DNA from 2 places in the Bradyrhizobium sp. UFLA05-108 genome. Region 2 is predicted to be linked to the other one. Evidence: predicted binding sites of a transcription regulator. Region 2 holds the regulator's gene; the other holds the start of a gene.
The links. Region 2 encodes LexA, which represses DNA repair genes until DNA is damaged. Its sites were predicted from a motif close to TGTTCNNNNTGTGTTCNG; they were not measured.
Positions count from the first base shown of each region.

Region 1: SO140_RS11875 (DNA recombination protein RmuC) is a predicted target of LexA. The motif match lies at 1,339-1,356, and genes of this name have one in related genera.

Region 1 covers NZ_JBANAZ010000012.1:98,357-101,765, forward strand. The annotation lists gene fmt (methionyl-tRNA formyltransferase) at 1-551, opposite strand, end outside; gene def (peptide deformylase) at 689-1,216, opposite strand; gene SO140_RS11875 (DNA recombination protein RmuC) at 1,387-2,583, shown strand; gene SO140_RS11880 (GIY-YIG nuclease family protein) at 2,662-2,964, shown strand; gene SO140_RS11885 (AmpG family muropeptide MFS transporter) at 3,051-3,409, shown strand, end outside.
Region 2 covers NZ_JBANAZ010000020.1:64,381-67,789, forward strand. The annotation lists partial or broken gene SO140_RS16825 (ComEC/Rec2 family competence protein) at 1-659, shown strand, start outside; gene SO140_RS16830 (hypothetical protein) at 668-1,105, opposite strand; gene lexA (transcriptional repressor LexA) at 1,729-2,427, opposite strand; gene SO140_RS16840 (molybdopterin molybdotransferase MoeA) at 2,603-3,409, opposite strand, start outside.

The DNA.
Region 1 (3,409 bases), on a different contig from region 2:
GCCACGGCGCGCACCATCAGGTCTGCGCCGAGCCGGGCGAGGCGATCGTGCAGATCGGCGGCGGTCATGGTGTCCGAGATCGCAAGACGCTCGGCCATGGCGACGTCGCCGGTGTCCAGCCCCACGTCCATCTTCATCACCATGACGCCACTCTCGGCATCACCAGCCATGATCGCGCGGTTGATCGGCGCGGCACCGCGCCAGCGTGGCAGCAGTGAGGCATGCAGATTGTAGCAGCCGAGCTTTGGGGCATCGAGGATCGCCTGCGACAGGATCATGCCGTAAGCGACCACGACGGCCGCATTGGCGTCGAATGCGCGGAATTCGTCGAGCGCTTCCGGCGTCTTCAGCGTCTTTGGTGTCAGTACGGGAATGCCGAGCTTTCGCGCGGCGTCTTCCACCGGCGTCGGTTGCAACTGCAGCCCGCGCCGCCCGCCCGGCTTCGGCGCGCGAGTGTAGACGGCCACGATCTCGTGGCCATGCGCGACGAGCTCGAGCAGCGTCGGCACGGAAAAATCGGGCGTGCCCATGAAGATGAGGCGGAGAGGCATGGGGCGAGACAATCCTCAGAACGAGCAAGGTACTCGTCATGGCCGGGCTTGTCCCGGCCATCCACGCCCTTCTTGCTCGCGGAGCGAAGAACGTGGATGCCCGGCACAAGGCCGGGCATGACGGCGGAGGAGGCGCCTCACTCCACCGCGCGCTTGGCGGCTTTCTCGAACTTCTTGAACACGCGGTCGCGCTTGAGCTTCGACAAATAGTCGACGAACAGCACGCCATTGAGATGGTCGATCTCGTGCTGGATGCAGGTGGCGTAGAGCCCTTCGGCATCCTCCTCGTGCAGCTTGCCGTCGAGATCGATGAAGCGCACCCGCACCTTCGCAGGCCGCTCGACCTCCTCGTAATATTCGGGGATCGACAGACAGCCTTCCTCGTAGACCGACAGCTCCTCGGATGAGGCGACGATCTCCGGATTGATGAAGACGCGCGGCTCTCGCGCGGTCTCGCCGTTCTCGTCACGCTTGGCGAGGTCCATGGTGATGAGGCGCAGGGGTTGCGCGACCTGGATCGCCGCAAGCCCGATGCCGGGCGCGTCGTACATGGTCTCGAACATGTCGTCGGCAAGCTTGCGGATCTCCGCCGTGACCTTCTCGATCGGCTTGGAGACCAGACGCAACTGCTTGTCGGGCAGGATGATGATTTCTCTTAGGGCCATGGCGGCGATTTAAGCCGGCCGCCCGATGCGGTCAATGTGGCCGGGAACACCGTTAAAGGTTCGCTAACCATAAAAATTAGGCTTCCGTTAACCATAAAAATTCACTGCTGGTTAACCATAAATGTTCCCTCTTCGTTCGCGCGCTCTCGCGAATCGGCTAGAAGGACTACATGAACGAGATCATTTTTACCGCTGGCGACTGGCCGGTGCGCACCGTGGATGCGCTGATCGGCTTCGGTGTGCTGGCCCTCATCCTGCTCCTCGTGATCGCCATCGTGATTGCGCGCGGCTCGCGGCGGGGCGCGGAACTCGCCATGGCCCAGACCATCCGGGCCGACGAGCTGGAGGAGCGCCTGAGCCAGATGCTGCACGCCCAGAGCGAGGCGTCGGGCCGCGTCGACGCCATGGCGCAGGCGCTCGCCGGCCGCCAGGCCGAGATGGCGCGCGCGGTCAACGAGCGGCTGGATTCGGTCACCCATCGCGTCGGCCAGTCCATGGAGCATACGACCCGCAACACCATGGAGAGCCTGCGGGCGCTGCACGAGCGGCTCGGGATCATCGACAGCGCGCATAAGAACCTCACCGACCTGACCACGCAGGTGACGACCTTGCGCGACGTGCTCGCCAACAAGCAGTCGCGCGGCGCGTTCGGCCAGGCGCGGATGGAAGCGATCGTCCAGGACGGGCTGCCGAAGGGCTCCTACGAGTTCCAGTTCACGCTCTCGACCGGCAAGCGGCCCGACTGCGTGGTGTTCCTGCCCGACCAGCGCCCGCTCTGCATCGACGCCAAATTTCCGCTGGAGGCGATGACTGCGCTGCACGACGCGCGCACCGACGAGGAGCGGCGCATCGCCACGCAGCGGCTGCGCGGCGACGTGATGAAGCATGTCAGCGACATCTCCGAAAAATATCTCGTCACCGGCGAGACCCAGGAGATGGCGCTGATGTTCGTGCCGTCGGAGTCGGTCTATGCCGAAATCCACGATGGCTTCGACGACGTGATCCAGAAGGCCTATCGCGCCCGCGTCGTGCTGGTGTCGCCCTCGCTGCTGATGCTCGCAATCCAGGTCATGCAGCAGATCATGAAGGACGCGCGCATGCGCGACGCCGCCGACCAGATCCGTACCGAGGTGATCAAGCTCGGCGACGATCTCGGTCGCCTGCGCGATCGCGTGCTGAAACTGCAGAAGCACTTTGCCGACGTGAACGAGGACGTGCGCCAGGTCCTGATCTCGGCCGACAAGATCGAGAAGCGCGCCGGCCGCATCGAGGAGCTCGATTTCAGCAAGACTGACGCGCCGGAGGGGCCGCGGCTCGTCGCAAGCGGCCCAGAGCTGTTCCCGCGCAAGCTGCAAGCGGGGGAGTGATCGTCTTAGATGAAGTAACCTGCCGCCCGCTGTCGTCGCCCGGCTTGACCGGGCGACCCAGTATCCCAGAGACGTCAGATGAGCGCACGCTGCTACTACGTCTACATTCTGGCCAGCAAGATCGGTGGAACGCTTTATATCGGTGTGACAAATGATTTGGTCCGCCGGGTGGCCGAGCACAGGCTGAAATTGGTCGAGAGCTTTACGAAGGAATACGACGTCCTGAAGCTGGTCTATTTCGAGCAGTTCGATGATCCCGAGAATGCGATCAAGCGGGAGAAGCGCCTCAAGAAATGGAAGCGCGCATGGAAGATCGCGCTGATCGAAAAGGACAATCCCGACTGGAACGATCTCTACCCGGGGATCGCTGGTCCTCCATAACTGCGGTCTCTGGAATACTGGGTCGCCCGGTCAAGCCGGGCGACGACACCTCACTTGTGGCCGTCAGAATCTGCTAACACCCCTCCATGACCGCACCTGACGCGACTTCCGGAACCGCTCCCGCGACTACCGATGCTCCCGCCACTTCCTGGCGCGAGAGCCTGGCCGTGTACCTGCAGCCGCGGGTGCTGATCGTGCTGTTTCTCGGCTTCTCCTCCGGCCTGCCGCTGGCGCTGTCGGGCTCGACGCTGCTGGTGTGGATGCGGGAGTCCGGCGTCGATCTCGGGACCATCGGGCTGTTTGCGCTGGTCGGCACGCCCTATACGCTGAAGTTTATCTGGGCACCGCTGGTGGATGCGCTGCATGTGCCGCTGTTCACCCGCGCCTTCGGGCGCCGCCGCGGCTGGCTGCTGTTCTCGCAGCTCTTGCTGATCATCTCGATCCT
Region 2 (3,409 bases):
GGGACCGGCCCGTTGACTGCCGCCAGCATTGGTCTCGTTTGATGGGCCTGTTGCGCACGCCGCTGCGCTGGGTGGGCGCCGTCGTGCTGACGCTCGCAATCGGTTGGGCGCTGCACGTGCGCCAGCCCGACATCCTGATCGCAGGCGACGGCCACAGCATCGCGGTGCGCGGCAAGGGCGGCCAACTGCACCTGATCCGAACCGGCAAGGACAATTTTCTTCTCAAGGAGTGGCTTGCATCTGATGCTGATCCGCGCGGCGCGACTGATGCGTCGCTCGCCGATGGCGTCTCATGCGACGAAGGCGGTTGCGTGACGCCGCTCGCCGATGGTCGCCTGGTCGCGCTCTCGTTGCGTATCGACGCGCTGGCGGACGATTGCAGCCGCGCCGCGCTGGTGGTGACGGCGAAGCCTGCAGCAGCCGGTTGCGCGGCGATGGTCGTGGATCGCGAGCGTCTGAAGACGCAGGGCGCACTCGCGCTATCGCGCGATGGCGACGGTTTCACGCTGCAAACGGTGAAAGCAAGGAGCGCAAACCGCCCCTGGTCGCCGGCCGGGGCCGGCGATAGCGATTTCGAGCTCAGCCTCGCACCGCGGCCGGCTACTCCACGCAGCAAGGATGCTACGCCATCGGAGGCCGACCTGCAGGCCGAGGATTGAAAGACGCGTCAGCCGATCGGCAGGCGTGTCGTGGGCGTCGTGGTCGTGTGCTGCTCGACGGCGGGCTGCTCTGTCTTCTCGCCGAGCGGCTGCGTCACCGGCAATTGCAGAACCGTGGCACGCTGTCCCTCGACGAGCTGCGTTACCAGCACGTAGTTGCCGTCGGGGAATTCGATCGCATCATGATGACGATCGGGAATGTGCGGATCGACCTTACCGAACTTGCCGACGCGGGAATTGACGGTGCGCGTCCAGATCCAGCGATTGTCGTAGCGGACGTTGTCGGCGAAGGCGAGCTCGGTGCCTGGCAGGAGGCAGACGGCAACCGAGAGATCACGCTCCGACGCAAATCCACGCGTCGAGGTGCCGCGGAAGGTTGTCGTGACGATCGTCTCGCCGACTTGAGCGGGGCGGGTCGCAACGGCATGTAGGCTGTAGTCACACATCGGAGTGCTCCTCATGCGAGATAGCAGGTCCGCGCCCCCCCGGAGGCGCAGGCCTCTACCAGAGTTGGAAGCCTACGAGTGTATCGCGTTTGTGGGCAAATCTGCGGCCCGTCTGCGCATCGCCCGATCACATTATCTTTCCCGGCAAACGAGGAACAAAGCCTCTCGCCGAGACTCTATCTTGGTTCACATCATTCACTCACGCGAGCTTCCATCAGCGCCGGCAGCGGAGTACCCTGAAGAGGGCCAGCTCGCCTGCGGCGCAGGTGCGATCGCATTGTTGGAATTGCGGAATGGCGCGCTGGTTGCCGCCGCGTGCTCTGCCTTTCGGGCGGCGTGGCCTTTCGGGCGGCGTGGTGTTGCGCTGCATCGCTCGCAGGTGCCGATCCCGCGATCAAGGCTGCCGAGATCACGCCTAAAATCACCTGCCGCATGGGTTTTGTCCTCTGCAGCCCGCACAGCGCATTCGCGCCTGCCATGCTTGAGGATTAGCTCTGTGCAGGTGTAGGGATAATCACAGTGGAAGCGACAACGCTATTTTGCTGGAGCGGACGATCCGTCCGCCCGTATCGCCGTGCGATGGCTGGCAATCTGCCGGGCAATCGGTACTTTCTGCTGGGCAATCAGTACTTCCGATACAGCCCGATCAGCTTGCCCTGAATCTTCACCCGGTTCGGCGGCAGGATGCGCACCTCATAGGCGGTGTTGGCGGGCTCCAGCGCGATCGACGCGCCGCGCCGGCGGAAACGCTTGAGCGTCGCTTCCTCGTCGTCGATCAGCGCCACCACGATGTCGCCGGTGTCAGCGGTCTCGTTGCGCTGGATCAGCGCCATGTCGCCATCCAGGATGCCGGCATCGACCATCGAATCGCCGCGCACTTCGAGCGCATAGTGCTCGCCCGAGCCGAGCATGTCCGGAGGCACGCTGATGGTGTGGCTGCGGGTCTGCAACGCCTCGATCGGCGTGCCGGCCGCGATCCGTCCCATCACGGGCACGGCGACCGGACGCTCGCCGTCGTCGACAGACGCGCTGGCGCTCCGCACCTTGCCGAGATTGCCTTCGATGACGCTCGGCGTGAAGCCGCGGCGGCCGGCGCCTGCGGCTTGAAGCTCGGGCAGCTTGATGACCTCGATGGCGCGCGCGCGGTTAGGCAGGCGACGGATGAAGCCGCGCTCTTCCAGCGCGGTGATCAGGCGGTGAATGCCGGACTTCGAGCGCAGATCGAGCGCGTCCTTCATCTCATCGAAGGAGGGCGGCACACCGCTTTCCTTGAGGCGCTCACTGATGAACCGCAGAAGCTCGTATTGTTTGCGCGTTAACATCTCGACCAAATCCCCCGGTTGATGTCGTTCGATTCCGAGACGCCAGATTCAGCAGAAGCCGCTAGATGCTCGAAACAAATCATGAACGGACACTATATGTTCGATATGTGTTCCGCAACCACTTAATTTTGTGTGAACGCGGCGAAGTTCGCATCACGCGCGAATCAGATTGCACTCACAAGGGCAGCCGCAACACCTCGCAAGGCGTGCCTGCTTCGGCCTTTGGCGCGAACGGCGCGCGCACGAGAAGTGCTTGTGCGGTAGCAAGATTCGCAAGCAGCGAGGAGTCCTGGTGGTTGACGGGAACGGCCACCAGCGTGCCGTCCTCGCGCTCCTCGAGCCGTGCGCGCAAATAGTCCTCGCGGACGTCGTTGGGCCCGACGTCGCGCCCGAGCACGGCGCGCTCGCGGCGGTGATGAACGCGCGAGCGGCCAGCAAGCGCGCGAATCAACGGCACCATGAACAGGAAGCCGCAGACATAGGACGAGACCGGATTGCCGGGCAGGCCGATCACCCGCATCGCGCCGAGATGGCCGTGCATCATCGGCTTGCCCGGCCGCATCGCGATCTTCCAGAACGCCATCTCGAAGCCTTCGGCCTGGAGCGCTGGCCTGACCAGATCGTGGTCGCCGACCGACGCACCGCCGGTCGTGATGAGGATGTCGGCGCCGCTCTCGCGGGCCCGGCGGATCCCGGCGGTGGTCGCCGCAACCGTATCGGCGGCAATGCCGAGATCGACCGTTTCGGCGCCCTCGGCCCGCGCCAGCGCGTGCAGGGCGTAGCCGTTGGAGAAGACGATCTGGCCCGCGCCGGGCGTTGCGCCCGGCATCACCAACTCGTCGCCGGTCGCGAGAATCGCGACCCTCGGCCGGCGACGCACGGCAAGCTCCGGATGGTTCATGCCGGCGGCCAGTGAGAGGTCGCGTTCGGTGAGTCTGGCTCCCTGTCGCAGGAGCACGTCGCCCTCGAAGAAATCGACGCC